Regions from separate parts of the Streptomyces sp. NRRL F-5755 genome, predicted to be linked through region 2. Evidence: riboswitches for the same ligand, from Rfam matches in the RefSeq annotation. Region 2 holds a riboswitch; each other region holds the start of a gene.

Region 1 (10,271 bases), on a different contig from region 2:
TGATGTGTGGCTGGTGGATGGTTGTCGGAGGGAGGTGGGCGGTAGGTTTATATGCCTCCATTTCGGCGGGGGGTTGGAGTTAATGGCGGAGATAAGCACCGGCAGTCGCTGAAATGCTCTCCCGCCTCAATGGCAACAGGTGGGATCGTGCCTCGGGCTGTTTTTACGGGCTGGCTGATCTGGCTGGGGGAGTTGGGGAAGGCTTCACTCGTTCGCGTGATGCTGGGGTGGGAGAGGGGGTGCGGAGACTACGCCGCCTCGTGAATCGGCCGGCAGGCCGGACGGAATCTCGTTTCGCGCGGCCGCCCACGGTATTCCGGCCGGAGGAAAGCGCTGCACGGGTGGCTCGGTCGGCGGGCGCATGCGCATCCATAGTTCGGCGCCCCACGCTTCGTACCGTGTCACCGCGGTGAATCCCGGATTCCCCGCAAGGCGCATCGAGTGGTCGTTGGCGGCCTGGGTGCAGAGCACCACCGGCTCGCCGAGAAGCGTGTCGGCGACGCGGGCGGCTGCTGTGTAAGCCACGTAACCAGGGCGCCGCCGATTATGGGCAGTGGCGTGTCCGCCGGAGAGCTTCGGCCTCTTCTTCACATCTTGTTCATATCGGCTGCCGTTATGTGGCTTCTCGGGTGCTGGCGTGGAAGACTGGCAAGTCAAGCATTGAATGCGGGATGTGAGGCGTCCATGGCCGACGCTGCGGGGGACGAGCGGCACTTGTGGTTCACGGTGCTGGGGCGGGTCGCGGTCTGGCGCGGGGGACGGCAGCTCGATGCCGGTTCGCCGCGGCAGCGGGCGCTGCTCGCCGTTCTGTTGATCCAGGGCGGCCGTGGCGCATCGGCGCCGGAGCTGATCCGCGCCCTGTGGGGTGAGAATCCGCCGCCGGATGCGAGGGCCGTCCTGCACACGTATGTATGCCGGCTGCGCGCGGTCTTGGGGCCGGACGCCGGCATGCTGGTGAGCGAGGCCGATGGCTACGCGTTGCGCGTCGGCGAGGGCGGGCTCGATCTCGAACGCGCCGAACGGTTCGTGGCCGATGCCGAGCAGGCACGTCGTACAGGCGACCCGGCCCGTGCCCGCGAACTGCTGGACCGGGCCATGGAGCTGGGGACCGGTGAGCCGCCGGCGGGTGTGCCGGGCCCGTACGGTGCGGCCTGGCGCGCCCGTCTGGAAGAGCACCGCCTGAGTCTGGTGGAAACCCGCCTCGCCCTGGACTTGGAGGCCGGGCAGCACGCGGAGGTGGTGGCGGAGCTGACGGCGCTGACAGCCGGGCATCCGCTGCGCGAGCGACTCCAGGAACTTCTGATGCTCGCGCTCTACCGTGCCAACCGGCGGGCCGAGGCGCTGGCCGTTTACGCCGACACCCGGCGCCTGCTGGCCCAGGAGCGGGGCGTCGCCCCCTCACCCGGACTCTCCGAACTGCATCGGCGTATCGCGCGGGCCGATCCCCGCCTGCCCGCTCCCGAAGGGGGACGCCCGCGCAATGCGGGTGGGGGCACGGCACGGATCCGGCCGGCTCAGCTTCCCCCGGACACCCGGGATTTCACCGGGCGGGCCGCGCTGGTCGAGGAGCTGGTCGCGTACCTCGGTCCGGGCAGGGGGAGCGGGGTGGCCGTGTGCGCGGTCGAGGGGATCGGTGGCGTCGGAAAGACCGCCTTGGCGGTGCATGTCGCGCACGCGGTCCGGCCGTTCTTCCCGGACGGGCAGTTGTACGTCGACCTTCGGGGCTGCGGACCGTGCCCGGCCGACCCGGAGTCCGTACTGGGGGCTTTCCTGCGGGCCCTGGGGGTATCGGACTGTGCCATCCCCGAGGGGGTGAGCGAGCGCTCCGCGCTCTACCGGTCCGTACTCGACGGCCGCCGCGTCCTGGCCTTGCTGGACAACGCCCGCGACGCCGCCCAGGTCCGTCCTCTGCTGCCGGGCACGGACGGCTGTGCCGCCCTGGTCACCAGCCGCAACCGGCTGGCCCACCCGGCGGGGACCCACGCGGTGGCCCTGGACGTCATGCGGCCCCAAGAAGCCCTCGCCCTGTTCACCCGCATCACCGGCGAAGGAGGCGAGGACGCCCGGGCGGTCGTGGCGGCGTGCGGCCGGCTGCCGCTGGCCATCCGGATCGCCGCCGCCCGCCTGGTGGCACGCCGCGCCTGGACCGCCGCCGACCTGGTACGCAAACTGGCCGACGAACACCATCGGCTGGACGAACTCCAGGCCGGCGACCTCGGCATCGAGGCCACCTTCGAGCTGGGATACGGGCAGCTCGCCGCCCGGCAGGCCCGCGCTTTCCGGCTGGTGGCCCTGCCGTGCGGGCCGGACATCTCGCTGGGCGCCGCCGCGGCCGTACTCGGCTTGGACACCGAAGAGGCCGGAAAGACGCTGGAGTTCCTGGTGGACACCTCGCTGCTGGAATCCCCCGCGCCGGACCGCTACCGCTACCACGACCTCCTGCGCCTCTACGCCCGTGCCCGTGCCGAACGGGACGATCCCCCGGAGCAGCGCGAGGCGGCGCGCTCGCGGTTGCTGGACCACTACCTGGCCACGGCCGCCCGCGTGTACACGATGAACCGGCCCGGAGAACCCCTGCTGGATCATCTTGAGCCCACCCAGTACCCGGGCCTGGCCTTCGAGGACCGGGAACGCGCGCTGGAATGGCTGTACACGGAGGCCGGCAACCTGCTGGCCTGCGCCCGCGCCTCGGCCCGCGGGCCCACGCTGCGTCGTGCGGCGGACCTCATGCTGGTGACCAAGGATCTGGCCGATTCGGGCACGGGCGCCCGGCAGTACGAGCAGACGATCGAGCACCTGCTGACGGCCGCGCTGGAAGCGCAGGACACCCATGCCGAAGGGCGGCTGCGCCTGCTCATGATCCACCTCCACATCATGGCCGGCCGTCTCGCGGAGGCGGACCGGCAGGCGCAGGCCGCCATGGCGCTCCGGCGCCACTGCGCGGACCCCGTTCTCTCCTCGAACGCTCTCAACGAGAGCGGCATCATCGCGAGTCTGCGGGGCCGCCATGAAGACGCGGAATCTCTCCTGAAGCAGGCTCTTGCCGCGTTTCGCGGCTACGGGAACCAGAACAGCGTGGCCAGCGCGCTGGCCAACCTTGCCCTCCTCTACCAGGACACCGGACGCATCGCCGAAGGGGTGGGCCTGGCCGAGCAGTGCCTGGCCCTCTACCAGGCAATCGGCGCGACGACGCGGCTGGCCGCCGGCCACTACACACTCGGCGTGGCCCTGACACAGGCCGGGCGCCCGGAGGACGCCCTGCGGCAACTCGAACAAGCCGTAGCCCTCTACCAGGACAGCAGGCAGTGCCTGTGGGAGGCGATGACGTACTGGCGGATGGCAGAAGCCCACCTCGCCGCGGACCGTCCGGCGCAGGCCGCGGGCCGGGCCGAAGAGGCCCTGGCCATCCTGTGTGGCCCCAGTGGCCAATGGGCCCGCGCCAACGCCCTCACCGCCCTCGGGCACGCCCTCCGGCGGACCGGGCACGCGGACCGCGCCCGCGTCTGCTGGCACAAAGCCTTGGAGACGTACGAGGCGCTGGACTCCCCGGAGGCACCCGCCGTACGGAGGCTGCTGCCCGCGGGCAGGCCGGCGCCGGTAGGCGACGCGGACGTGTAGATCCGCGTGCCCATGAATCCGCCGGAGCGCGCGGTCCGGAGACGAGCCGTAGACGCCCGACGCGGCCCGGACGGTCCTGGCCTCCGCACCGGTGCCTGCCCGCGCCTTGTGCGGCGTCGAGCACGATGGAAATCGGCGCGGCAGTCTTTCCGTCCCGACCACCCCCGCGCTCACCGGAACCGCCGCACCAACCCCCACTGCGACTGCTGCCGCGCCTTCGCCTCGTTCGCGTACTCGTCCACGTACTCCTGGCCGGAGAGCTGCAGGATCTCGTACATGATCTCGTCGGTGACGGCGCGCAGCGCGGCGTGTTCGCCGTCCAGGCCCGCGAACCGCTCGAATTCCAGCGGCTTGCCGAAGCGGATGGTGATGCGCATGGCTCGCGGCAGGCGGCGGCCGGTGGGCTGTGCCTCGAACGTACCGATCATCGCGCACGGGATCACCGGCACCTGGGCCTTGATCGCCATCGCGGCCACTCCCGTACGGCCCTTGTAGAGCCGCCCGTCGTGCGACCGCGTCCCCTCCGGGTAGATCCCCAGCACCCGCCCCTTGCGCAGCACCGCCAGCCCGGACCGCAACGCGGCCTGGGCCGCCTTGCCGCCGGAGCGGTCCACCGGAATCTGTCCGATTCCCCGGAAGAACGCCGCGGTCAGCCGCCCGCGCAGACCGGGTCCCGTGAAGTATTCGGACTTCGCCAGAAACGTGACCCGCCTCGGCACGATCACCGGCATCACGAAGTGGTCCGAGAACGACAGATGGTTGCCCGCAATGATCGCCGGGCCCTGCAAGGGCACATGCTCCAGCCCCTCCACCCGCGGCCGGAAGATCAGCCGCAGCAACGGCCCCAGGATCACGTACTTGAGCACCTGATAGAACACAGGGCCTCTCCTCACTCTCCGGAACCGGCTCAACGACGCTGTTTACGCAGGTCAGACGAGGTGCAGGAGGACGTAGTGTAGATGCAGGGGGGAGCGTCCGTAACCACTCGTGGGGGTACCGGTGGGGCGTGACGCCGGAAGGCGGTGGTGGACGGCCGGGAGGACGCTCGGGCGTGCGCCCTCCCGGCCGTCACGGGTTCCGGCCGCAATCAGTCACCGGCCGTCACCGGTTCTCGCCATAAGCAATCACCGGCTGTCACAGCCCCTCGACATCAGGCAGAAGGAATCTCCGCCCGAACGGTCCGCGCGGCGGCGACCAGATTCTCCAGCGAAGCGCGGGTCTCGGGCCAGGCGCGCGTCTTCAGGCCGCAGTCCGGATTGACCCACAGGCGCTCGGCCGGGATCGCGTCGAGGCCCTTGCGCAGGAGGCTCGCCGCCTCCTCGGCGCTGGGCACGCGGGGCGAGTGGATGTCGTACACCCCGGGGCCGGCCTCGCGCGGGTAGCCGTGTGCGGCCAGTTCGCGGGCGACCTGCATGTGGGAGCGGGCCGCCTCCAGGCTGATGACGTCGGCGTCGAGATCGTCGATGGCCTGGACGATGTCGCCGAACTCGGCGTAGCACATGTGCGTGTGGATCTGGGTCCGGTCCCGCACGCCGCTCGTGGTGAGGCGGAACGCCTCGGTGGCCCAGGCGAGGTAGGCGGCGTGACCGGCGGCGCGCAGCGGCAGCGTCTCGCGCAGGGCGGGCTCGTCCACCTGGATGACCGAGGTGCCCGCCGCTTCGAGGTCGGCGACCTCGTCGCGCAGGGCCAGGGCCACTTGGCGCGCGGTGTCGCCGAGCGGCTGGTCGTCGCGTACGAAGGACCAGGCGAGCATGGTGACCGGGCCGGTCAGCATGCCCTTGACGGGCCGGTCGGTGCAGGACTGGGCGTACGTCGTCCAGCGCACCGTCATCGGCTCGGGCCGCGAGATGTCACCGGCCAGGACCGGCGGACGCACATACCGCGTGCCGTACGACTGGACCCAGCCGTGCTGTGTGGCGAGGTAGCCGGTCAGCTGCTCCGCGAAGTACTGCACCATGTCGTTGCGTTCGGGCTCGCCGTGCACCAGGACATCGATGCCCGCCTTCTCCTGGAAGGCGAGGACCTCGCGGATCTCGTTCCTGATGCGCTCCTCGTAGCCGGCGGTATCGATGCGCCCGGCCCGCAGATCGGCGCGGGCGGCGCGCAGTTCACCGGTCTGCGGGAAGGAGCCGATGGTGGTGGTCGGCAGCAGGGGCAGGCCCAGGTGGGCCCGCTGGGCGGCGGCGCGCTTCGCGTACGGTGCCGAGCGGCGCCCGTCCGCGTCGGTGACGGCGGCGGCGCGGGCGCGTACGGCGGGGTCGTGGGTGATCGCGGAACCGGCGCGGGACGCCAGGTCGGCGCGGTTGGCGGCCAGTTCGGCGGCGATCGTGTGGGTGCCCTGCGCGAGGCCGCGGGCGAGGGTGGCGATCTCGGCCGTCTTCTGCTTGGCGAACGCGAGCCAGCGCAGGATCTGCGGGTCGATGTCGCGCTCGACGGCGGCGTCGAGCGGCACGTGCAGCAGGGAGCAGGAGGCGGCCACGTCGACCCGGTCGGCCAGCCCCAGCAGGGTGCCGAGCGTGGCCAGCGACTTCTCGTAGTCGTTGATCCAGATGTTGCGGCCGTTGACGACACCGGCGACCAGGCGCTTGCCGGGCAGGCCGCCCGCGGCGGCGAGCGCGTCCAGGTTGCCGGCGGCGGCCTCGGTGAAGTCCAGCGCCAGGCCGTCGACGGGAGCCTTGGCCAGGACCGGCAGGGCCTCGCCGAGCTGGTCGAAGTACGAGGCGACCAGCAGCTTCGGGCGGTCGGTGAGGGCTCCGAGGTCGCGGTACGCGCGCTCCGCGGCGTTCAGCTCGGCCGGGGTGCGGTCCTGGACGAGGGCGGGCTCGTCCAGCTGCACCCACTCGGCCCCGGCCGCGCGCAGATCGCCCAGGACCTCCGCGTACACCGGCAGCAGCCGGTCGAGCAGGATCAGCGGGTCGAAGCCGGCGGCGACCCCGGGGGCGGGCTTGGCCAGCAGGAGGTAGGTGACCGGGCCGACGAGCACCGGACGCGGCGTGTGCCCGAGGGCGAGCGCTTCTTTCAGCTCGCCGACCTGCTTGGCGGAGTCCGCGGCGAAGACCGTGTCGGGCCCCAGTTCAGGCACCAGATAGTGATAATTGGTGTCGAACCACTTCGTCATCTCCAGCGGCGCCACGTCCTGAGTGCCGCGCGCCATCGCGAAGTAGCCGTCCAGGGCGCCGGCCTCGACGGCGGCGCGGTGCCGGTCCGGGACGGCTCCGACCATGACGCTGGTGTCCAGGACGTGGTCGTAGTACGAGAAGTCACCGGTCGGCACCTCGTGCACGCCGGCGTCCACGAGCTGCTGCCAGTTCGCACGGCGCAAGCCCCGCGCGGTCTCCACCAGGGCGTCCGCGGTGACGCGGCCCTTCCAGTAGCCCTCGATGGCCTTCTTCAGTTCCCGGTGCTGACCTTGGCGGGGGTAGCCGTACACGGTGGCCCGTGCTGCCGCGGCTGCGGGCTTCGCTGTCACGGAACTCTCCTTCGCGGATGTGTTCTTGAGTACGTCCCGGAAACGGGACGAGAACGCGAAGGAACGACGCGTCGGACGAGCCGCGAAGCGTACGCCGACGCTCCTGCCCGCCTGACATGTACGGTTCCGGACCAAGTCCGGAACGCTCCCAACCCGCCCTCGAGGTCTCCGGGAAGACCGCGCACGCATGGACGCGCGCGGGCAACGGGCAGGTCTTCGGACTCGCGGGCACGCCTGCCGGGCTCTCCCGGCGGGCACCTACTGGCCGTCGCTTCCCGGATCCGCGGCCCGGATCCAGTGCGTATGACGGCGGTCGTTCCCGCTCACCGCTGCGGGGCAGTCCCGGATTCCCACCGGGTTCCCTCTTACGACGCGCCTGCCTGGCGGGCAGGGCGAACCAGCTGCACCGGACACAGTAGATCGAGCGGGGCCCGAGCGGACAGACCTGTTCATATGGCGGGACGGGAAATGAGATGGGGGGACGTCGAAGCCGTACGGGATCCGGCAGGGACCGGCCCGTACGGCTTCGGCGCTACGTGACGGAGGGTTCAGCCGGCAGACGGCTGCGACGTGCCGGAGGAGAACCGGCCGGACGCGAGCTTCCATTCGCGGTGCAAGGTGCCCAGCGGAATGCGCTTCTGGAAGAGCGGAGTGCCGAAGATCGTCAGCTGGGCCTGGAGCGAGCCGCTCAGATCCAGCCCTCCGAAAGCCTTCCAGTCGGCCGTGACGGAACCCTTCCCGTCGGAGGAACCGATGGCCGCGGCACTGGCCTCGCCGCGCAGATACGGAGCGACATCGGCGCTCACACCGACCGCACCGTACAGGCCGACGCTCGCCTCGGTACCGAGCGTGGCCTTCGCCTGGCCCGATGCCGTCACAGCGGCCTGTACGGGGGTGGAGTGCATGCCGGATTCGCTGACGGGCTTCCAGCCCCCGGCCCAGGAGTAGCTGCCGCCGACCCGGAAGTCGCCCTTGAGGTCCTGCTTGATGTCGACGCTGACCCGGCCGTCCGCCTCGACCGCGAGGTAGCACGTGAGGTCGAGGTTGACGACGACCGGCACCGGGCCGACCTGGATGACCGGATCGGCGTGGAGCTTGGCGAACGGCATCCGCAGCGGCTTACCCGTGGAGGCAGCGGCCTGGCCCTTGAAGCGCCACTGGGAGGACCAGTCACCGGACAGCCCGATGAACGCGCCGCCGGGTGCCGTGTGGTTGGCGGAGGCGGGAGAGGGCGTGGCGTGCGCTCGGCTGCCGTCGTAAGCGAACTCCACCTTGGGCGACAGCTGCACGAAGCCGCCAACCGAGGCGGAGGCACTCGCCGGGGCGCCCTCCGCGGTGGCGACCGAAGCACCGACGTCCAGGCGCAGACTGCCGAGGGGCAGCGTGGCACCGTGCGGCCCGAAGCGGCGCTCGCCATTCTTCGCCCAGGAAACCTTCACCCCCTTGACCAGCGGCTCGACCGAGACGGCAGCCGGATCGACGGGCACCTTCCCATCGGCCTTGCCCTTGCCCAGCAGCGCATCGAGCGTGGCCGGCGCGGTGTTGACCTCGGTGCCCTTCGCCGTCGTGCCCCGTACGGCGGTGACCTTGGCCAGGACGCCGCTGGGGGCGCCGGGAGCGGGCGCGCTCGCGATGACGTCGCCGACGGCCACGGCCGAGTTCTTCGCGGGAGCGGAGGCGGAGGGAGTGGGGGAGGGGGCGGTGGATGCGGAGGCCGAGGAGGACGGGTTCGGGAGGTGCTTCGCCGGGCTGACGACGACCGCGCGGCCGCTGCGGCGGTCGTACGAGGCGACCCGTACCGCGGACTTGTACTGCGGGCGTCCGTCGCCGGACGGGCGGGCCACGGCCGCCGCACCGGCGGGGCCGGACGACGTGGGAGCCGCACCGACGGCCAGCCGCTGCCCGCCGCTGCCGCCCTTGCCGGCGGTGACGTCGGCGGCGTCATGGCCCTCGGCGGCCTGGGCGGCGGTCGCCCCGGCGCCGGGTTCGCCGGACCCGCCGGTGCCGGCGTCGGGGCCGGCGCCACTGCCCGACGAACAGCCGGAAGCCAGCAGGGAGATGACGGTCAGGGCAGGTATGAGTGCCTGCTTGGTGATCGTACGCAAGGTGAGCCCTAGAGAATGTGGGGTGGGGCACGCCGTGACGAAGTCGCCTCCGGCAACGGCGCCTCACAACAATGGGACGGTTGCGAAGAAGTGCGGATGTGCGGAAAGGGAGCTGGGTGATCATGCCATGACCGGTGGTCCGGGGCGAATTCGGGCTGTACGCCGGGGCATTGATATGGACCAATGATGATTTCGCGGTGAACTATCTCGGGGGTGCGGGGGATTCCGCGATGGGTGGTCCGGTCTGCTGAATGGTTGAGGGGGCAACGGAAATGGGGTGGTGGGATTGCGGGGGTGTTCTTGGTGGTCTTGGTGGTCTTGGTGGGGTGGTGCCGGGGAGGGGCGTGGGGGAGGGGTGTGGGGGCGCGCTTCGAGAGGTCGCGCTTCGAGGGGTGGGGCTTCGAGAGGCTGCGCTTCGAGGGGCGGGGCGTGTCGCTTGCGGTGCGAGGCGTGACGCGTCCATCCGTACGGTACGGGCCTGAGCGAGCGCGCCGAAGGGGCGCCGCCCGGCCTGAGTTGCCCGATTGGCGGGCGCCGGGTTGTGGCCCGTCTGTCTGATCTGGTGCCCACGCAGCCCGTCGCGGCGAGGGCCCCCGGCCCCTGCGCGACCTCCCCGTCTCCCTGGGGCATCTGGCCTCCGAGCCGAACGATGCGGCCCATCGCCCCGAACTGCTTTGTGCCCATATCACACACCTGCACGCTCACCATGCGCGACCGGGTTGTTTCCCCGGTTTTCCGGCGGAGCCGCCACCGCTTCCGGCACATTCGGTGCATGAACGGTTACGAGGACAGGGTGCCCGGCTACCTCACCTTCCGGGTGGCTCCGCAGGACGGGCCCATTGCCGCCCTGGCGGACCTGGAGGCGTGGCAGGCGCGCGAGCGCTACCCGGAACTTCTGGGGGTGGGGCTGGCGGAGTTCTTCCACGCGAAGGAGCGCGATGCCGGCGGTTGGGAACTGTCCGAGCACGGCGCCAGCGAACCGCAGGGCGCCAGGGATTCCCTGGGGTCGCACTTCCGCCTGCGGGCCAAACGGGCCGACGAATCCGGTGACGCGGCGGCGCAGAAGGTGTGGATGGCGG
Region 2 (10,271 bases):
GCGTCAGCCACGGGGGGCCTCCAACGGCGGGCGGGCAGCGGCGCCCGCCGCCAGGCGGCGGGCCAGCGACGGCTCGGCCGCCCAGTGGACGTGCAGGTACGAGGCATGCACCCCGTCCTGGACGTGGCCCTCCACCCGGCGTGCGGGGTGGGTCATGCCCCAGGCGGGGGACGTGCCCGCGCCCGGTTCCAGCACCGTACGGTGGAATTCGTGGCCGCGCACCCGCGTACCCGCCGCGGCAAGGGCGTTGTCGCTCAGCGCCACCGCCTCCCGGTAGCCCAGTGTGAGCCGCTGCGACATCCGCGCGTCGGCGGGCAGGACTCCGCACATCGGCTCGCCGTCCAGGGAGCGTGACAGGTACAGCAGCCCCGCGCACTCGGCGACGACCGGTGCGCCGGAGGCCGCCAGGGCCACCACGGACCGGCGCAGCGGCTCGTTCGCCGACAGTTCGGCCGCGTACATCTCGGGGAAGCCGCCGCCGATCACCAGCGCCCGGGTCCCGGAGGGCAGCCGCTCGTCCCGCAGCGGGTCGAACACGGCCACCTCCGCGCCGGCGGCCGTCAGCAGCTCGGCGTGCTCGGCGTAGGAGAACGTGAACGCGGCGCCGCCCGCGACGGCCACCACCGGCTTGCCGGTCACGCTGTCCGCGCCGCCCTGGGCCACGGCCCGCGCCGGGTCCCAGGCCGTGCCCGGCAGTTCCGGGGCGCTGTGCGCCAGCGCCAGCAGCGCCTTGAGGTCGCAGCCCTCCCGTACCTGCGCGGCCTGCGCCCGTACGGAATCCACCGCCTCGGCCTGCCGCTCGGCGACCGGGACCAGGCCCAGGTGCCGCGACGGCGTCTGCACCTGCGGCGCCCGGCGCAGCGCGCCCAGCACCGGCACGCCCGCCTCGTCCAGCGCCGCGCGCAGCAGTTCCTCGTGCCGGTCCGAGCCGACCTTGTTCAGGATCACCCCGGCCAGCCGCACCCCCGGGTCCCAGGACGCGAAGCCGTGCACCAGCGCCGCCACCGACCGGGACTGCGCCGAGGCGTCCACGACCAGCACCACCGGCGCCCGCAGCAGCTTGGCGACCTGCGCGGTGGAGGCCAGTTCGCCGTACCCGGAGGCGCCGTCGTACAGGCCCATCACGCCCTCGACCACCGCCAGGTCGGCACCGGCCGAACCGTGCAGGAACAGCGGTGCCACCTGGTCGGGGCCGCACAGGTACGCGTCCAGGTTGCGGCCGGGGCGGCCGGTCGCCAGCGCGTGGTAGCCCGGGTCGATGTAGTCGGGGCCCACCTTGTGCGCGGAGACCGTCAGCCCGGCCTCGGTGAAGGCCGCCATCAGGCCGGTGGCGACGGTCGTCTTGCCGGTGCCCGAGGCGGGCGCGGCGATGACGAGCCGGGGGATGGTGCTCACTGCTCGGCTGCTCCTGGTGCTGCGGTGCCCGGCGCCGGTGCCGTGCGGGGTGCCCGAATCACCACTCGATGCCCCGCTGGCCCTTCTGGCCCGCGTCCATCGGGTGCTTGACCTTGGTCATCTCGGTCACCAGGTCCGCGAAGTCGCACAGCTCCTGCGGCGCGTTGCGGCCCGTGATGACGACGTGCTGGGTGCCGGGGCGGTCGCGCAGGACGGAGACCACCTCGGCGGGGTCCACCCATCCCCAGTGCATCGGATACGCGAACTCGTCCAGCACGTAGAGCTTGTACGTCTCGGCGGCCAGGTCCCGCTTGACCTGCTCCCAGCCCTCGCGGGCCGCCTCCTCGTTGCTGAACTGGGAGTCGCGCTGCACCCACGACCAGCCCTCGCCCATCTTGTGCCAGGCGACCGTGCCGCCCTCGCCGGTGCCGCCCAGCACCCGCAGCGCGCGCTCCTCGCCCACCTTCCACTTCGCCGACTTCACGAACTGGAACACCCCGACCGGCCAGCCCTGGTTCCAGGCCCGCAGCGCCAGCCCGAAGGCGGCGGTGGACTTGCCCTTGCCGGGGCCGGTGTGGACGAGGACCAGCGGGCGGTTGCGGCGCTGGCGGGTGGTGAGCCCGTCTTCCGGGATGACGGACGGCTTTCCCTGTGGCATTACGCGGCCCTCCGGGTGGTGTGGTTGGTGCCCTGTCCGCGGACGTCGCGGACGAGCGCGGAAACACTGTCCGCGCGCAGTTCGTCGAGGGTGACGGCGGTGCCCTGGAGGTCCCGGGCCAGCTCGCGGGCCAGTCCCAGCCGTACGGGGCCCGCCTCGCAGTCCACGACCACCGAGGCGACGCCCTCGGCGCCCAGCAGCCGCGCCGCGCGCGAGGTGCGCATCAGCGGGTCGGGGCCGCCGGTGGACCGCCCGTCGGTGACGACCACCAGCAGCGGCCGGCGCGAGGCGTCCCGCAGCCGCTCGACGCGCAGCACCTCATGGGCCTTGAGCAGGCCCGCGGCGAGCGGGGTCCGGCCGCCGGTGGGCAGCGACTCCAGCCGGGCCGCGCCCGCTTCGACCGACGAGGTGGGCGGCAGCGCCAGTTCGGCCTCGGAGCCGCGGAAGGTGATCATGCCGATCTTGTCGCGCCGCTGGTACGCGTCGAGCAGCAGCGACAGCACCGCGCCCTTGACCGCGCTCATCCGCTTGCGCGCCGCCATCGAACCGGACGCGTCCACCACGAACAGCACGAGGTTGCCCTCGCGGCCCTCGCGCACCGCCTCGCGCAGATCGTCCCGGCGGACGACCAGCCCGGGGCCGCTGCGCCCGCGCGCCACCTGGTGCGGCGCTGCGGCCTGCACGGTCGCGGCGAGGTGCAGCCTGGTCAGGGTGCCCTGCGGGCGGCGGGCGCCGGTGGTCCGGCCGTGCGCCGTACGGGCGCGGGAGCGGCGGCCGTCCGCGCCCTCGCCGAGGCCCGGGACGTCCAGGCGCCGGGTACGGAACGGGTCGCCCGCCGCGACGGCGGCCTTTTCGCCGCCTCCGGATGCTTGCTCTTCCGCGTTCCGGGACTGGGCCTTCGGGTCGGCGGGGGCCGGTTCCGGGGCCTGGGGCTGTTCGGGCAGCTGCGGCTGGTCGTGCGGGGTCTGGTCGTGCGGTGCCTGCGCGTCCTGGCCCTGCGGGCCGTCCGTGCCGCCGTCACCGTCGCCGTCCTCCGGGGGCTGCCCGCCGCCGGGCCCGTCGGGGCCGTCCTCGGGGCCGCCGTCCGGTTCCGGGTCGGGCTCCGGGTCGTCGTCCGCGCCGAACTCCTCCAGGACCTGGTCGAGTTTGTCCTCGTCCAGGCCCGGGGCGTCGAACGGGTTGCGGCGGCGCCGGTGGGGGAGCGCCAGCAGGGCGGCCTGCCGTACGTCCTCCTCGCGGACCTCCGTACGGCCCGCCCAGGCCGCCAGCGCACTGGCGGTGCGCGCCATCACGATGTCCGCGCGCATACCGTCCACCTCGAACGCGGCGCAGACAGCGGCGATTTGCCGCAGCACCGCGTCCCCCAGGACGACATCCGGCAGCAGCGCCCGCGCGGCGGCGATCCGCTCCCGCAGCTCACCCTCCTCGGCGGCCCAGCGCGCGGCGAAGCCCTCCGGGTCCGCGTCGTAGGCCAGGCGGCGCCGTACGACCTCGACCCGCTGGTCCGGCTCGCGGGACGCGGCGACCTCCACGGTCAGACCGAAGCGGTCCAGCAACTGCGGGCGCAGTTCGCCCTCTTCGGGGTTCATGGTGCCGACGAGCAGGAAGCGCGCGGCGTGCCGTACGGAGACGCCTTCGCGCTCCACGTACGAGGCGCCCATGGCGGCGGCGTCCAACAGAAGGTCCACGAGGTGGTCGTGGAGCAGGTTGACCTCGTCCACGTACAGGATGCCGCGGTGCGCGTCCGCCAGCAGGCCCGGCTCGAACGCCTTCACGCCCTCCGACAGGGCCCGTTCGATGTCCAGCGCGCCGACGAGGCGGTCCTCGGACGCGCCGACCGGCAGCTCCACCATGCGGGCCGGGCGCTCCTCGGAGCCGCCCGCCTCGTGGGGGCCGTCCGGGCACGCGGGGTCCGGCGCGGCGGGGTGGCAGGAGAACCGGCAGCCGGTGACGACCGGGACGTCCGGCATCAGCGCCGTCAGGCCACGCACGATCGTGGACTTCGCGGTGCCCTTCTCGCCGCGGACCAGCACCCCGCCGATGGCCGGCGAGATGGCGTTGAGCAGCAGGCTCAGCCGCATGTCGGACATGCCGACGACCGCGGTGAACGGGTAAGGGACCGATGCCATTAAGGAGTACCCCCTTCGAGGGACGTGCGGTGTGCGGGCGGTGCGGCGGCCGCGCCGGGGGCGGCCGCGCCGGGGGCGGCCGGGGCGGGGGGCGGCGGCGGTATCGGCGGCGCCCCCGGCGGCACGAACGGCAGCCCGGCCGGGACGCCGTCCTCGATGAGCCGCAGCAGCGCGTCCGTGTCCGCGTGCTCCTCGATCAGGTCGCCCAGCTTGTCGAGCTGCTCCTCGCGCAGCGCGGCGAAGCTGGTGTCCGGCGCCGGGACGAACGCGCGGCCCGCGTCGGCGGCCACCCGCCGCAGGAACGCCCGCCGGAAACCGTCGCTCTCCAGGGAGCCGTGCCAGTGGGTGCCCCAGACGGCCCCGGACCGGCAGCCTTCCAGGAACGGCTCGCCGCCGTCGACCTCCGCCACGCCGTGGTGGATCTCGTACCCCTCGACCGGCTCGCCCAGCGCCTCGCCGGCCGGCCGGGCCAGCGTCTTCTCAGCCGCGAACCGTACGCGTACGGGCAGCAGCCCCAGCCCGTCCACGGTCCCGGCCTTCGACTCGACCTCGTCCTCGATGCGCTCGCCCAGCATCTGGAAGCCGCCGCAGATGCCGAGCACCGGGCGGCCCTCCGCGGCCCGCCGCCGCACCGCGTCCGCGATGCCGCGCTCGCGCAGCCACTGGAGGGCGCGGACGGTGCCGCGGGTGCCGGGCAGCACCACGAGGTCGGCGTCGGCCAGCTCCTCGGGGCGGTCCACGAAGCGCACCACGACGCCCGGTTCGGCGGCCAGCGCGTCCACGTCCGTGAAGTTCGACATCAGCGGTACGGCGGCCACCGCGACGCGCAGCACATCCGCGCCGTGCGGCGGCGCGACGACGCTCTCGCGGACCGCGCCGCGCAGCGACACCCTCAGGCCGTCCTCCTCGTCGATGCCGAGGCCGTGCGCGAACGGCAGCACCCCGAGGGTGGGCCGTCCGCTCAGCCCCTTCAGCATCTCCAGGCCGGGTTCCAGCAGCGTCACATCGCCGCGGAACTTGTTGACGAGATAGCCCGCGACCAGCGCCTGGTCCTCCCGGGACAGCAGCGCCGTGGTGCCGAAGAACGAGGCGAACACGCCGCCCCGGTCGATGTCGCCGACCACCACGACCGGGATCTGGGCAGCGCGCGCGATGCCCATGTTCACGATGTCGGTGCGCCGCAGGTTGATCTCCGCGGGGCTGCCGGCGCCCTCGCAGATCACCGCGTCATGCGTACGGCGCAGCTCCTGGAGGCAGTCCGTGACCGTACCGAGCAGCCGCTCCTGGCGCCCCGCGTGGTAGCCGCGCGCGCTCAGCTCGCCCACCGGCTTACCCATCAGCACGACCTGGCTGCTGCGGTCACTGCCCGGCTTGAGCAGTACGGGGTTCATCAGCGCGCTCGGCTCGACGCGCGCCGCCGCGGCCTGCATGGCCTGCGCCCGCCCGATCTCCGCGCCCTCGCGCGTCACGAACGAGTTCAGCGACATGTTCTGCGCCTTGAAGGGCGCCACCTTGACGCCCTTGCGGGCCAGCCAGCGGCAGATACCCGCCGTCACCACGCTCTTGCCCGCGTCGGACGTGGTGCCGGCCACCAGCAGCCCGCCGCCCAGCGGCGCCCCACCCGAACCGTTCACCTGGCACTCCTCGCCGTCCGTACGTTGCTGCTGCTCACTTGGACCTCCTGGCCGTACGGGACCGGCGTACCGCACCGGCCGCCAGACGGCCCGTGACCGTGGCCGCCAGCGCCAGCGCGCTCACCCGGCGCGACAGCCGTACGGCCCGGTCGATGTCCGCCACCGCGACGGGCCGCCCGGTGCCGCCGTTGAGCACCGGCCGGTGCTCGACCCGGCCGCCGTACGCCAGGGTGCCGCCCAGCCGTACGCCCAGCGCGCCCGCGAAAGCGGCCTCCACCGGGCCCGCGTTGGGGCTCGGGTGCGACGCGCCGTCCTGCTGCCAGGCGCGCCACGCGCCCCGCCGGTCCGGGCCGGACAGGACCGCCAGCGCGGCGGTCAGCCGCGAGCCGGGGAAGCCGGCCACGTCGTCGAGGCGGGCCGAGGCCCACCCGAAGCGGCGGTAGCGCGGTGATTTGTGGCCCACCATCGCGTCCAGCGTGTTGACGGCACGGAACGCCAGCAGCCCCGGCACGCCCGCGACCGCGCCCCACACCAGGGCGCCGACCACCGCGTCCGAGGTGTTCTCGGCGACGGACTCGACCACCGCGCGCGCCATCTGCTGCCCGTCCAGGGCCTGCGGGTCGCGCCCGCACAGGTGCGGCAGGCGCTCGCGCGCCACATCGAGGTCGCCCACGGCGAGCGCACCGCCGACGGCCCGCGCCTCGCGGCCCAGCGAGGTGCCGCCCAGGACGGCCCAGGTGGCGGCGGCGGTCAGTGCTACGGAGACGGCGGGGGAGCGGCGTACGGCACGGGTGAGGAGCGCGGCACCGGCGGCGGTTCCGCCCGCGCACAGTGCGGTGTGCAGGGCCCCGCGTCCGCGGTCGTCGCGCCACAGGCGGCGCTCCACGGCCGCCGCGGCCCGCCCGAAGGCGGCCACCGGGTGGCCGCGCCGGGGATCGCCCACGACCAGGTCGCCGAGGAAACCCAGGGCCGCGCCGCACGCGTAGCCGGCGTGTTCGGCACGCATCGGATCAGACCGCCGTCGCGCCTCGGAGGGGCAGCGGGGTACGTCCAGCAGGTCTCGAACTGCGGCCGGGCATGGCGGTAGGTCCTCACTCAGGGTCCGCGCCCTGGTTCGACGGGTACGGCGACGAGAGTCTCCTGGCTCCCCGGATCGGCGCTTCCCCCGGCCTTCCAGTCCGTACGGAACCCGCGTCCCGGACGCGGACCGTGGCCCTTGATGGAGGAGCGCTCCCCGGTGACAGTGGCGGGACCGCGCCGGATTCTCACCGGACTTCCTCATCTGTCGCCGATTGGCTCCGGCAGTCCACCACGCTCCGCGAAGCCCGTCAACTCGCGCTTGACCTGCGGCGCGGGGCCCCGCTCACGGCTGTGTCCAAGGCCACAGGGCCCGGTGCCCGGCATACGGCGACGGGGCGTCCGGTGACCGCGGCACCCGCCGCGGTCACCGGACGCCCCGGGGCGCCGTGCCGGTGCCGGTCAGGCGGCGACGATCAGGTAGATGCCGTACGCCACGGCCGCCGCGCACAGCGCGAAGCAGGCGTACGCACCGGTCCGCGCCGCCCCGCCGGGACCGTCGGCGGCCACCGCCTCGCCCTCCTGGCGCGGCTTGCGGGACGTACCGACGATGCCGAGGGTGAACAGGCCCACGATGCCGACCGTCACGACCAGCGTGACGCCGAAGACCTGGCCGAGCGCTGCCCAGTCGATGCTCATTGCGTTCTCGTTCCTTCGTGGAAGCCGGGGGAGGCGTACGTCGGGGTCAGCCGGCGGCCGAGCCGGCCTTGGCGCGGCGCTTGGTCCCGTGCGTCTCGTGCGGGTGGGCGGCCACCGGATCGGCGGTCACCGGGTCGGCGATCACCGGGGCCGCGCCGACCGGGTCGGCGAGCGGCGCGTCGGCCATCGCGGGCGCCGGGACCGTGGCCTCGACAGCCTCGGCCGCCGCGGGGACGGACCCGACCGGGCCGGCGGGCGGCGGCGAGACGGCCTGCAGGGCGGCGGTGACGACGCCCGCGGGCTCCGCGGCCGGACCCTCGTTGACGTTGGTGTGGTCCACCGGCTTGCGCCGGGAGGCCGCCCAGATCGCGCCGCAGACGGCGAGCGCGAGGACCGCGACGGCCGCGATGCCCCAGTCGCCCTGGTCCGCCAGCAGCGCGGCGCCCGCCGCGACCAGGCCGGCGGCCGGCAGCGTCAGGCCCCAGGCGACGACCATCCGGCCCGCCGTGGACCAGCGCACCACGCCGCCCTTGCGGCCCAGCCCGGAGCCCATGACGGAGCCGGAGCAGACCTGGGTGGTGGAGAGCGCGAAGCCGAGGTGGGAGGAGGCCAGGATGGTGGCCGCGGCGCCGGTCTGGGCGGCGAAGCCCTGCGGCGGCTGGATGTCGGTGATGCCCTTGCCCATGGTGCGGATGATCCGCCAGCCGCCCAGGTAGGTGCCGAGCGCGATGGCCAGGCCGGCCGAGGCGATGACCCACAGCGGCGGGTCGGCGTGCGGCGCCACGACGCCGCCGGTGATCAGCGCGAGGGTGATCACGCCCATCGTCTTCTGGGCGTCGTTGGTGCCGTGGGCGAGGGAGACCAGGGCGGCGGAGGCGATCTGCCCGGCGCGGTAGCCCTTGGCGGTGTCCTCCTCGGCGCGGTCGCGGGCCAGCCGGTACGTCAGCCGGGTCGCGGCCATCGAGGCCAGGCCGGCCACGATCGGCGCGGCGACGGCCGGGATGAGGACCTTCATGACCACGGCGCCGCCGTGCACGCCGCTCGCGCCGACGGACACCAGGGTCGCGCCGATCAGACCGCCGAAGAGGGCGTGCGAGGAGCTGGAGGGGAGCCCGGCGAGCCAGGTGACGAGGTTCCAGACGATGGCGCCGACCAGTCCGGCGAAGATCACTTCTGGTCTGATGCCGGCGGTCTCGTCGATGATGCCGCCGGAGATGGTCTTGGCGACCTCCACGGACAGGAACGCGCCGAGCAGGTTGAGGGCCGCCGACATCGCCACCGCTGCCTTGGGCTTGAGCGCCCCGGTGGAAATGGTGGTGGCCATGGCGTTGGCCGTGTCGTGGAAGCCGTTCGTAAAGTCGAACACCAAGGCCGTGACGATCACGATCCCGATGAGAAGCGTGATGTGTTCCATTCACCCAGGCAATCAGTTCGATGGTCAGTAACGCTCGGGACCGTACGGACGACGGGTGAACGGAAGGTGAACTGGGCCGGGCGCCGCGGTGACGCCCCCGCAGGGGTAGCGCGGAGGCGCCCGGGACGTCACGCGGGCCCCGTACGTATCAGCACGGGAGCCCCGCGTGTCCCGGGCGTACCGGACGCCGTGCGGCATATGCCCAGGCCCCATGACGTCCCGCGCCCGGTCTCCCGGCTCAGCCCCGGGCGAAGCGCCGGAGCTGGGCGGCCGTGCCGTTCCACTTGTTCTGGTCGCCCGGCAGCGTGCCGTGGTTCGCGTACTGCCAGAAGCTCGGGTACGCCCAGCCGGCCGGCAGCTTCCCGGGCGTGCTGTGCCAGTTCGCCAGCCACAGCGGGTGGGTGGCGGCGAACGCCCGGCTGCCGCCGGTGCAGCCGTTCCACCACCGCGCCGTCGTATAGATCACCGGCCGCCGCCCGGTCTGCCGCAGCACCTCGTTGCTGAACCCCCGGATCCACCGGACCAGCGCCGCGCGGCTCATCCCGAAGCACGCCCGATCCGGGTTGTACGGATTGTGCTCGATGTCGAGAGCCGGCGGCAGCGTCCGGCCGTCCGGCCTCCACCCGCCGCTGTGGCGCAGGAAGTGCCGGGCCTGCGCGGCGCCGGAGGACGCGTTCGGCACGCCGAAATGGTAGGCGCCGCGCAGCAGACCGGCCTTGCGCGCGCCGCGGTACTGCCGCGAGAAGTGCGGGCTGCGATACCAGTCCGACTCCGTGGCCTTGACGTAGACGAACCGGCCGCCCTTCGCCCGTACGTCCCGCCAGTCGACGGCGCCCTGGTGGGAGGAGATGTCGTGGCCGAGCGGCTTGCCCGCGGCCTCGGCGGCGGGCGGCGCGGGCACGGCGGTGTACAGGACCGCGGTCAGCGCGCCGAGGGCGAGTGTGGCGGCGGTGAGGCGGCGTCTGGCGCGCGGCGGGCGCGGGTGCCGTGGGGCGCCCGCCGCGTGCCGCGGGTCGGGCTGGTGCTCGTGGTCACGGGCCATGGTTCCCTCCCGGAATCTCCCCAGGACGACGACGTACGGGAACTGCTGCGTGCGGGCATGGCTACGTGCGGGCGCGGTGCGTACGCCATGACGGCGTACGGGCGTCATGGCGTGCGGGTGGCATGACGTACGGGCATGGCTACGTGCATGACAAATCTCCGGAAGAGTACCGAGTGATCCGTACAAGGCGGTCGATGCTCGGTCAATCCCCGCCGAGGTGTCACCGGTCCGACATGGGGCTACCGGAAGGCGGGGGTCCGCCCCACGGCCACGCCCCCGGCCC
Region 3 (10,271 bases), on a different contig from region 2:
GCAGAAGCTGTTCGGCTGGTTCGGCGGGGGCGGGCTGGACGGGACCGGTCAGTTCTTCACGGCCAGCGGCTACCCGTCCGGCAAGGCCATGGCCGTCGTGGCCGGTCTCAGCGAGACGCTGGGCGGCCTCGGGCTGGTGCTCGGGCTGCTGACGCCGCTGGCGGGGGCGGCGCTCGTCGGGACGATGGTGAACGCGCTGGGGGTGAAGTGGGGCGGCGGGTTCTTCGCGCCCGAGGGCGTCGAGTACGAGCTGCTGCTCACCGCGGGCGCGGCGGCGCTCACGCTGACCGGCCCCGGCCGGTACGCGGTCGACCGGCTGCTGCCGGTCCTGCGCGCGCACCGGCTGGCGTACGGCGTGGCCGCCCTGGTGCTCGGTGTGGTCGTGGCGGTCGTGTTCCTGCTGATCCGCAAGTGAGCGGCGCAGGGCGGGGGCGGGCAGGTCGGGAAGTTGTCGGTGAGCAGCGGAAGGTGAGGGATTGACGTGGCGGTACGGCGGTTGAATCACGCGGTGCTCTACGTACGGGATGTGGCGCGCGCCGTGGCCTTCTACAGCGAGACGCTGGGGTTCCGGGTGGATACGGAGATTCCGGGGCGGGCCGCGTTCCTCAGTGCGGAGGGAACGGCCAACGATCATGATCTCGGGCTGTTCGCGGTGGGGGCCGCGGCCCCCGGGCCCGAGCACGGCCGGGTGGGGCTCTACCACTTGGCGTGGGAGGTCGGGACCCTCGGCGAGCTGGCGGACGTGGCGGCGGAGCTGGCGGAGCGGGGTGCGCTGGTCGGCGCCACCGATCACCTGGTGTCCAAGTCGGTGTACGCGAAGGACCCGGACGGCAACGAGTTCGAGGTGATGTGGCGGGTGCCGCGCGAGGACTGGCCGGGGCCGGACGAACCGGACCGGCTCCGCCCGCTCGACCTCGAAGCGGAGCTGGCGCGCTGGGGGCGGGACCTCAAGACGGGGGCGGCGGCCGGGTCGGCCACCTGAGGGGAGGGAGGGGCAGAGGGTGAGGGGCAGGGGCGTATCGCGTACCGTCTGGCCAGCTTCGTAGCACGTTGGCTCACCCCGGTCCCGTCAGGCCGCCTCCCCGACCTCTGCCAGCCGCCCCCCAGCCTCTGTCAGCCGCCCTCCCCGACCCCGGCCTCCGCTCCCGAAGTCCGCGCCGACCAGCGCTTCTCCACCCCGGCCAAGCGCCAGTAGGCCAGGGCCGCCGCCCAGACGACCACGAACAGGCCGACGATGATGAAGCCGACGTTGTCCAGGTCGATGGACGAGATCCAGCCGGTGACGCCGTCCTTCAGGTCCAGCTTGTCGTGCAGGACGGTGACCAGCTCGATGGTGCCGATGAAGAACGCGACGGCGATCGACAGGCCGGTGATCGTGAGGTTGTAGTAGACCTTGCGTACCGGGTTCGAGAACGCCCACTGGTACGCGAAGTTCATGAACGTGCCGTCCAGGGTGTCGAACAGGCTCATTCCGGCCGCGAACAGCAGCGGCAGCACCAGGATCGCGTACCAGGGCAGACCGGCCGCCGCGCCGCTGCCCGCCATCACCATCAGCGTCACCTCGGTCGCGGTGTCGAAGCCGAGGCCGAAGAGCAGGCCGAGCGGGTACATCTGGCCGGGCCGGGTGATGGAGCGGGTGAAGCGGCCCAGTATGCGGTTCATGAAGCCGCGCGAGTCGAGGTGCTGCTCCAGCTCCGTCTCGTCGTACCGGCCCTGTCGCATGGCGCGGAACACTCGCCAGATGCCCGCCAGCGCGACGAGGTTGAGCGCGGCGATGAGGTACAGGAAACCGCCGGAGACCGTGGTGCCCACGGTGCCGAGCACCTGGTGGGTGCGCGATTCGTCGTCCAGCAGGGTGCCCGCGAGCTGCGCGCCGCCGGCGACCAGCGCCGCCATGGCGACGACCACGCTGGAGTGTCCGAGCGCGAACCAGAAGCCCACGGAGACCGGCCGCTTGCCGTCGGCCATCAGTTTGCGGGTGGTGTTGTCGATGGCGGCGATGTGGTCCGCGTCGAAGGCGTGCCGCATGCCGAGGGTGTACGCGGTCAGGCCGAGGCCGACGCCGAAGACCTGCGAGCCCACCGCGTAGTGGTGCGGTACGACCAGCAGGAAGAGCACGCCGAAGGCGACGATGTGCAGCCCGGCGATGACCGCTATCAGTCCCGCGGTCCGCACGGTGTCCTGCCGCCGCCAGCGGAAGTCGGGCAGGGGGGAGGCGGGGCCATCGGGGGAGCCGCCGCGGGAGCCGTCGGGGGCAGCTGAGGGCGACGCGGCTGAAGCGGGGGAAGGGGAGGAAGGGGAAGAAGAGTAGGGGGGATCTGTGGACAGGGGCATCCGGTGGTCACGCTCCAGCACCTCGTGGATCAGTTCGTGAGATGCCGTGGCCGGTCTCCTGGCTGACGGGTGTGCGCGCCCGCCCCGGCCTTCCCGGCCGCGGGCTGCGGCCAGTGGCTCCGTACGGCGAAGGGCGCGTACGGGCAGGGGCGGGAACTTCCCGATCACAGTGGCGAGGGCCGCTCCGGCCTGGACCTTACGGTCGTCACCGGTCTTCCCGAACACCACGGCCCGGACACTCTAACGCCGTCGCTGCCGCCGGTCAGCGCGCCGGCCACCGGGCCACTGCCTCGGGAACCCGGGGCGCCGGTCGCTCGACTACCTGATCCGGGCCCGCGCCGGCGGGCCGTCGGACAGTCGAGAGGCAGGGAGAGCGGGCATATGCGTCCTCGTATCAATGGGCACGTGGTGGGTCCGGGACCGGGGTTGGGGGCGAAGGGCCGGACGGTGACGGCGGCGGTGACGGTGCTGGCGGTGGCCGCGCTGGCCGCGGGGTGCGGCAGCGCCGACGGGCGGGAGGCCGGGGCCTCGGGCAGCCGGGATGGCGAGGCGAGTGGCTTTCCGGTGACTGTGACCGATTGCGACGGGCGGAAGACGACGTTTTCCACGGCGCCGCGGAAAATCGTCACGAGCAATGCGGCGAGTCTGGAGATGCTGCTTCGGCTGGGTGTCGAGGACCGGATTGTCGGCACCGGTTTCCCGCCGGGCAAAGGCACGTTGCCGGGTGAACTCGACGCCCGGGCGCAGCGGGTGCCGGTCCTGGGCAAAACGGTGATTCCGAAGGAGAAGCTGCTCGGTTCCGGGGCCGATCTCTACATCGACACATTCGCTTCGATGGGCAACATGGGCGGGGCGGCGACCGGCCCGACCGAGACGGAATTCGCCGCGGCGGGCATCAAGCACGTCTATCTGGCCTCGACGGCATGCGCGCCGCGCAAGAAGGTGCCGCAGCGGGATCTGTCCGCGGTGGAGGGGGACATCCGGCGCCTCGGGCAGGTCACGGGCACGTCGCCGCGGGCGTTGCAGCTGGTGGCGGAGATGGAGAAGAAGGTTGCCGGGGTACGTAAGGCCATCGCGGACGTACCGGCGGATAAACGGCCCTCGTATTTCTTCTTCGATTTCGACGCGGGAACGAAGCAGCCCGTGGCCGTCTGCAACCGGCAGGTGGCGAACGCGGTGCTGACCGAGGCCGGGGCGCGGAACGTCTTTGCGGACTGCGCGGGGGATTTCCAGCGGGTCTCGTGGGAGGACGTGGTCGGCAAGGACCCGGACTGGATCCAGCTCGGTGTACGGAACCGGGGCAGCGCCGCGGCCAATGAGAAGGCGTTCGACGAGGCCGAGCAATTCCTCCGGACGTTCCCGGCCACGGCGGGCCTGCGCGCGGTGAAGGAAGGGAAATTCCTGCGCATCGGCTCGGAGCGGACGACCATCGCGGGGGTCGGCAACGCCGATACGGTACGGCGGATCGCGGCGACGCTGTATCCGGACCGGCTGGGCGGCGTGGAGGGCACGGAGGGCACGGATGGCCTGGCTGCCGGCGGGGCGGGCCGCTGATGAGGCGGTTGGTTGCGGGGCGGGCCCGTACGGATGCGGGGCCGGCCGGTACGGGCGCGGGGCCCGCTCGTACGGACGCGAGCCCCGCCGGTACGGCCCCAGGCCCCACCGATAAGCCCCCGGGCCCCACCCGTACGCCCCCAAGCCCCGCCCACACGCTCTGGATCGCCGTCGGGCTCCTCCTCGCCCTGTTCGTCGCGCTGACCGCCGCCGTTTCGCTCGGTGCCACCGACATCGCTCCGGGCGAGGTGTGGTCGGTGGTGTTCCGGCGGCTGGGCGGGGAGCCGCCGCGGCCCGGTACGGACGATCTGATCGTCTGGCAGCTGCGGGTGCCCAGGGCGCTGCTCGCCGCGCTGGTCGGCGCGGGGCTCGGGCTCGTCGGTACGGCCACCCAGGCGCTGGTGCGCAACCCGCTCGCCGACCCGTACCTGCTGGGCATCTCCAACGGCGCCTCGCTCGGCGCGGTGGCCGCGATCGTGCTGGGCGCGGGGGTCATGGCCGGGATGGACGGAGTGTTCGGAGCAGGGGGAGCGGGAGGGGCGTTCGGGCTGGGCGGGGGCTTGGGCCTGTCCCTGGCCGCCTTCGCCGGGGCGCTCACCGCGTTCGCGCTGGTCTGGACGCTGGCGCGGCGCGGTGGCGGTTTCGCGCCGCTGCGGTTGGTGCTCGCGGGCGTCGGTATCGGGCAGTTCCTGGCGGGGTTCACCAGCTACCTGGTCCTCCAGGCCGGGGACGAACAGCAGACGCGCGGCGTGCTGTTCTGGCTGATGGGCAGCCTCGGCGGCGCCACGTGGGGCACGCTCGCCCTGCCGGTGCTCGCCGTGCCCGCCGGGCTGCTGGCCCTCCAGGCACGTGCCCGCGCGCTCAACGCGCTGACCATGGGGGACGAGACGGCGGCGAGCGTGGGCGTGGACGTCGTCCGGCTGCGCCGGCTGCTGTTCGTGGTGACCAGCCTGCTGACCGGCGTACTGGTCGCGGTGTCCGGGGCCATCGCCTTCGTGGGCCTGATGGTGCCGCACCTGTGCCGGCTGATCGTCGGGGGCGACCACCGACGGCTGTTGCCGCTGGCCGCGCTCACCGGGGCGCTGCTGCTGGTGGTGGTCGACATCGTGTGCCGTACCGCCATGGACGGCCAGGAGTTGCCGGTGGGGGTGGTGACGGCGCTGATCGGTGCGCCGGTGCTGCTCTATGTGCTGGACCGGCGGTTGGGAGTGGGGGCATGAGCCGGAAGAGCATGACGGAAGCGGACGTGGATGTGGATACGGGTGGCCGTATCGGCGACCAACACCCCCGCCCCGCCCCCGGCCTGCGTATCGACATCGAGGACCTGCGCGTGTCCTACGCGGGCCGGTGCGTGGTGGCCGGTGTACATCTGATGGCCGCGCCGGGGGAGATCGCGGGAGTGATCGGACCGAACGGGAGCGGCAAGTCCACGGTGCTGCGTACCGTCTACCGGCACCTGCGGCCGGATGCGGGCCGGGTGCTGCTGGCCGGGGAGGACATCCGGTCCATGCCGCCGACGCGTACCGCCCGGCACATCGCCGCCCTGCCCCAGGAACGCGGCGGCGACTTCGAACTCACCGTCCACGAGGTGGTGGCGATGGGCCGCACCCCGTACAAGCGGGCGTTCGCGGGTGACGACCGCGCCGACCGGGAGGCGGTGGCCCGCGCCCTGGCCGAGGTGGGACTGGCCGGGTACGGCGGGCGGCGGTTCTCGGCGCTGTCCGGCGGCGAGCGGCAGCGGGCGCTGCTGGCCCGCGCGTTCGCCCAGGCCCCGGACGTGCTCGTACTGGACGAGCCGACGAACCACCTGGACGTACGGCACCAGGTCGAGCTGCTGGCCCTGCTGCGCGGCCGGGCCTGCACGACGCTCGTCTCGCTGCACGACCTGAACGCGGCGGCTTCGGTCTGCGACCGGCTGCATGTGCTGTCCGAGGGGGCGGTGGTGGCGTCCGGCGCGCCGCGCGAGGTGCTCACGCCGGAGCTGCTGGCCGAGGTGTTCGGGGTACGGGCGACGGTGGTCGACCATCCGCTGACGAGGGACCCGCTGATCGCCGTGGATCAGCGGCGGGTCGCGGACGGCGGCACCTGAGCCGTCATCCGGACCGGCACCGGCCGCCCGGCTCCCTCCGCATAGTGGCTCGGGCGGCCGTCCCGGTGGACGAGGTGCCCCAGCCGGGCCGCGTCCGCCGCGCGCAGCAGCCGTACGCCGCCGTCGGCCTGCCGCAGTACGCACGCGTGCCACGGCGTCATCCAGGCGTCGGGCGCGTCGAGCAGCCGGATGCCGAACTTCGCCGCGCCGCGCGGCTGCGGGTGGATGGACAGCCGTACGGCGTCGGGGTGGTGCTCGGCGATCAGCTCGCCCCAGGCGCGGCTGCGCCGGATGACTCCGTAGGCGCGGCTGCGGCAGGCGCGTTGCAGCGCGGAACGGGTGCCCTCGAAGCCGGTGGTGTCCTCGAACAGGAAGCGGGTGATGCCCCGGTACAGGCGCAGCGTTTCGCCGTCGTGGGCCGCCGCGCCCTTGGTTTCGGCGCGCAGGGCGCCCAGGGACGGGGCGTACCGGCGGAGTACCTGTTCGCGTTTGGCGTCGCAGGGCAGGTCCCCGTAGACGTCGCGGAGGTCGAAGGTGCTCAGGTGGGACAGCCCGGCCGTACGGATCATGGCGCGCAGCGCGTCGTTGTACGCGTCGACGTGCGGGTCCGGGACGCCGATCAGGTCGCTGAAGATGTGCCCGTCAGAGCAGATGACGAGCCGTGCGCCCGGCGCGTACCGCTCGCCGATCCGGGCACAGAGCCCGTCGAGGAAGCGCAGCGCGAGGCGTTCGCCCTCGTCGGGGAGGCGGCCGAGGACCTTGGCGGGGTTGGGGGACTTGCAGGGGAAGCCGGGGAGGGTGAGAACGATCGGGCGGCGCGCCGCTATCAGGTGCTCCAACTGCTGGAGCTGATACGGGAAGTCGGCGGGCGCCGCCTCGTGCGCCGGGGCCGTCGCCTCCAGGGTGCGGTGGTGGGGGAGGAGGGTGGCGAGGACATCGGTGGCCATGGCGGCCGGTGCGCTGGGAGCCGGGTGTCTCATCGGGCGGCGGCCTCTCCGGCAGCGCTGCTGAAGGGGCAGGCGTACGGAGCCGGTCCGGCCGGTTCCGTACCCGCCCCGCCATCGCTGCCCGCAGCCCCGCCAACCGCCCCGTAAGAGACCGGAAGCTCATCCACCCCACGCGCCAGCACCGCCGGTATCCACCTCAAGTCGCCGTCCGGCACGGCCAGGCGCAGGCCCGGCAGGCGGCGGAGCAGCGTCTCCAGGGCGATGTGCAGTTCGGTACGGGCCAGCGTGGCGCCCGGGCAGAAGTGGATGCCGTGGCCGAAGGCGAGATGCGGGTTGGGCGTACGGTCGAAGTCGAGCGTGTCGGGGGCGGGAAAGCGGGCGGGGTCGCGGTTGGCCGCGCACAGCGAGACGATCACGGAGTCGCCGGCCGGGATCCGCGTGCCCGACACATCCGCGTCCGCCGCGAGGAACCGCCAGGTCGTCAGCTCGAAAGCACTGTCGTAGCGGAGCAGTTCCTCCACCGCGCGGGGGAGGAGCGCGGGGTCGTCGCGCAGCCGCGCGAGGTGTTCCGGGTGCCGGAGGAGGGTGGTCAGCGCCGTCGTGATCTGGTTGGTGACGGGCTCCTGTCCGGCGACGAGGAGTTGGAAGATCATGGAGTCCAGTTCGGCGTCGTCCAGCTCCCCGGCGTCGCAGGCGGTGACGAGACGGGAGAGCAGGTCGGTGCCGCCTTCCTGCCGCTTGTGGCGTACGAGGTCGGCGATATAGCCCTGCAAGCCGCGCAGCCGGGCCTCGTACGCCGGACGGCCGGGATCGTCCGGGCCGACGGGCTGGACGACCTTGCCCCAGTCGCGGTCGAAACGCGCGGTGAACGCGTCCGGCAGGCCGATGACCTCGGCGAGTACGAGGAAGGGGAAGCGCGCCGCGAACGAGGCGACCAGGTCCACGCTGCCTCCGTGCCGGTCCGGGCTCGCGGACGGCAGTGCATCCAGCAGTTCCTCCGCCAGGCGCTCGAACCGCGGCCGGAGTCCGGCGATCCGCCTGGGCGCGAAGGCGTCGGTGATCAGGCGCCGCATGGCGGTGTGCCGGGGCGGGTCCTGGTGCAGCAGGTGGACCTGGAGCTGCGAGTGCTGCGGCTCGGGCATGATCGATGCGCGGGCGCGCCAGGCGGCGTTGCCCCGGGAGTGGTGCTTGCCCAGCCGGGGATCGTTCAGTGCCCGGTGCGCGGCCTCGTATCCGGTGATGAGCCAGGCGTGTACGCCGCTCGGGAATCCGACCCGGTGGACGGGGCCGCGCTCGCGCAGCTCGGCGTACAGGGGGTACGGGTCGCGCTTGTAGTCCTCCCCGTAGAGGGGGAGCGGTTCGGGTAGGCGGGGTGGGCGCATGGACCGTGCTCCTCGGCAGTCGGTAGGTGTCCGCGTGCACGCCCGGTGCCGGTCGTGCGCGCGCTTCACTCAGTGGTCGGGCGAAGCGGGCGCCGAGTTCCCGCCGGGTGGCGGAACGGGGCCGCGCGGGCGCCCGGAACGGCGGCGGAAACCCAGGTAGTCGGAGCGGCGGCCGGGCTGGTTCCGGCGGGCGGGAAGGACAAACCTCACGTGGGCCGGTAGGCGATCGGAGTGGGGGCGGGGGCGGTTGGGCGTGCCACGATGGCTGCGCCGAGCAGCGCGTTCCCGGCGGCTGCCGTTCGCGCTGCGCGCTGCGCTGCGCTCGCCGCGGTAACCCGTCCTCCCTGCGTTCCTTCCCCCTGCCCTCCCTCCCCTTCCCCGTCTGTGTATCGGAGCGGCCATGTCTCTCGTCCGGCGCTTGTCATCCGTACTGCCCGCGAAACCGGTGCTCGGGTTCGTGGCGCTGCTCGTCGTCCTGTTCGTGTGCGCGTACGGGGCGGGGGCGGCCGCCGGGCCCGTGGCGCCGGGGATGCGGCCGGGCGGGCAGGCCCCCGGGGCTCCGCAACAACCGGCGGACGGTGGCGGCATGAGCGGCATGAGCGGCATGAGCGGCATGGGCGGGATGGGATGAGCGAGCGCGTCACCGTACTGACGGTGGGCGGCATGACCTGCGCCGCCTGCGTCAACCGGGTGGAGAAGAAGCTGGGCCGCCTCGACGGGGTGACCGCCACGGTGAACCTGGCCACCGGCAAGGCCCGCGTCCAGCATCCGGCCACGCTCGCCGTGGGCGACCTCGTCGCGACCGTGGAGGCCGCGGGCTTCACGGCCCAACTGCCGGAGCCGGTACGGAAACCGGCCGGGAACCCGGCGAGGGAACCCATAGAGGAAGCCACCCCGCACCCCGAAGACCGGCCGACGGACGCGGACCGCACCCGCCTCCTCGTCACCGCGCTCCTGTCCGTCCCCGTACTCGTCCTGTCGATGGTCCCGGCCTGGCAGTTCCGCAACTGGCAGTGGCTCTGCTTCGCGCTGACCGCGCCGGTCGCCGTGTGGGGCGCGCTGCCCTTCCACCTGCGTGCGGCACGCGGCCTGTGGCACGGCGCCGCGACCATGGACACGCTGGTCTCCCTCGGTGTGGCCGCCTCGTTCGCCTGGTCCGCGTACGCGCTCTTCCTGAGCGGCGGCACCGCGCACAGCTACCTGGAGGCGGCCGTCGGCGTACCGCTGTTCGTCCTGGCCGGGCGGCGGCTGGAGGCGGGGGCGCGCCGCGGTACGGGGTCGGCGCTGCGGGCGCTGGCCGAACTGGTCGGCACGGACGTGTCCGTACGGGTACCGGTCGAGGACGGGGCCGCCGGTACCGACGCCACCGTGGAGCGCCGGATTCCGGTGGCCGACCTCCAGGTCGGCGACCGCTTCCTGGTCCGCCCCGGGGAGCGGGTGGCCACCGACGGCACGGTGGTGGATGGCAGTTCAGCGCTCGACCTGTCGCTGGTCACCGGGGAGAGCCGCCCGGTGGAGGTCGGGCCGGGTGCGGCGGTCGTCGGCGGTGCGGTGAACGCGGGCGGGCTCCTCGAAGTGCGCGCCGCCGCGGTCGGCGCGGACACCCGGCTGGCGCGGATCACCCGCCTCGTGGAGGAGGCCCAGACCGGCAAGACCCGGGTACAGCGCCTGGCCGACGCGGTGGCCGGGGTCTTCGTGCCGGCCGTGCTGGCGGTGTCCGTGACCGTGCTCGGCTTCTGGCTGGGCGCGGGCGCGGACCCGCAGGCGGCGGTGACCGCTGCGGTGGCCGTCCTGGTCGTCGCCTGCCCCTGCGCGCTAGGACTCGCCACGCCCACGGCCCTGCTGGCCGCCACCGGGCGGGGCGCGCAACTGGGCATCCTCGTCAGCGGGCCGCGGGCCCTGGAACGGCTGCGGCGCATCGACACCCTGGTGCTGGACAAGACGGGAACGCTGACCACCGGGCGG

The links. Region 2 has a riboswitch for cobalamin ahead of ADK86_RS36190 (cobalamin biosynthesis protein). Riboswitches for the same ligand answer to the same signal wherever they lie in the genome.
Region 1: it holds a riboswitch for cobalamin, as region 2 does, so the genes downstream of both, metE (5-methyltetrahydropteroyltriglutamate--homocysteine S-methyltransferase) here and ADK86_RS36190 (cobalamin biosynthesis protein) in region 2, are expected to answer to the same signal.
Region 3: it holds a riboswitch for cobalamin, as region 2 does, so the genes downstream of both, ADK86_RS29225 (HoxN/HupN/NixA family nickel/cobalt transporter) here and ADK86_RS36190 (cobalamin biosynthesis protein) in region 2, are expected to answer to the same signal.

The regions. Positions count from the first base shown of each region.
Region 1 covers NZ_LGCW01000206.1:27,989-38,259, reverse strand. Annotated here, with positions in the region: gene ADK86_RS17685 (AfsR/SARP family transcriptional regulator) at 685-3,618, shown strand; gene ADK86_RS17680 (lysophospholipid acyltransferase family protein) at 3,789-4,496, opposite strand; gene metE (5-methyltetrahydropteroyltriglutamate--homocysteine S-methyltransferase) at 4,769-7,087, opposite strand; cobalamin riboswitch at 7,277-7,504, opposite strand; gene ADK86_RS17670 (hypothetical protein) at 7,636-9,192, opposite strand; gene ADK86_RS17665 (DUF5954 family protein) at 9,965-10,271, shown strand, end outside.
Region 2 covers NZ_LGCW01000309.1:4,304-14,574, forward strand. Annotated here, with positions in the region: gene ADK86_RS36165 (VOC family protein) at 1-11, opposite strand, end outside; gene ADK86_RS36170 (cobyrinate a,c-diamide synthase) at 4-1,395, opposite strand; gene cobO (cob(I)yrinic acid a,c-diamide adenosyltransferase) at 1,454-2,053, opposite strand; gene ADK86_RS36180 (putative cobaltochelatase) at 2,053-4,182, opposite strand; gene ADK86_RS36185 (cobyric acid synthase) at 4,182-5,792, opposite strand; gene ADK86_RS36190 (cobalamin biosynthesis protein) at 5,851-6,822, opposite strand; cobalamin riboswitch at 6,950-7,098, opposite strand; gene ADK86_RS36195 (hypothetical protein) at 7,296-7,532, opposite strand; gene ADK86_RS36200 (inorganic phosphate transporter) at 7,579-8,946, opposite strand; gene ADK86_RS36205 (lysozyme) at 9,185-9,988, opposite strand.
Region 3 covers NZ_LGCW01000284.1:108,483-118,753, reverse strand. Annotated here, with positions in the region: gene ADK86_RS29235 (DoxX family protein) at 1-415, shown strand, start outside; gene ADK86_RS29230 (VOC family protein) at 482-982, shown strand; gene ADK86_RS29225 (HoxN/HupN/NixA family nickel/cobalt transporter) at 1,114-2,367, opposite strand; cobalamin riboswitch at 2,365-2,578, opposite strand; gene ADK86_RS29220 (ABC transporter substrate-binding protein) at 2,782-3,888, shown strand; gene ADK86_RS29215 (FecCD family ABC transporter permease) at 3,888-5,108, shown strand; gene ADK86_RS29210 (ABC transporter ATP-binding protein) at 5,192-5,977, shown strand; gene ADK86_RS29205 (L-tyrosine/L-tryptophan isonitrile synthase family protein) at 5,947-6,957, opposite strand; gene ADK86_RS29200 (cytochrome P450 family protein) at 6,954-8,306, opposite strand; gene ADK86_RS29195 (hypothetical protein) at 8,707-8,937, shown strand; gene ADK86_RS29190 (heavy metal translocating P-type ATPase) at 8,934-10,271, shown strand, end outside.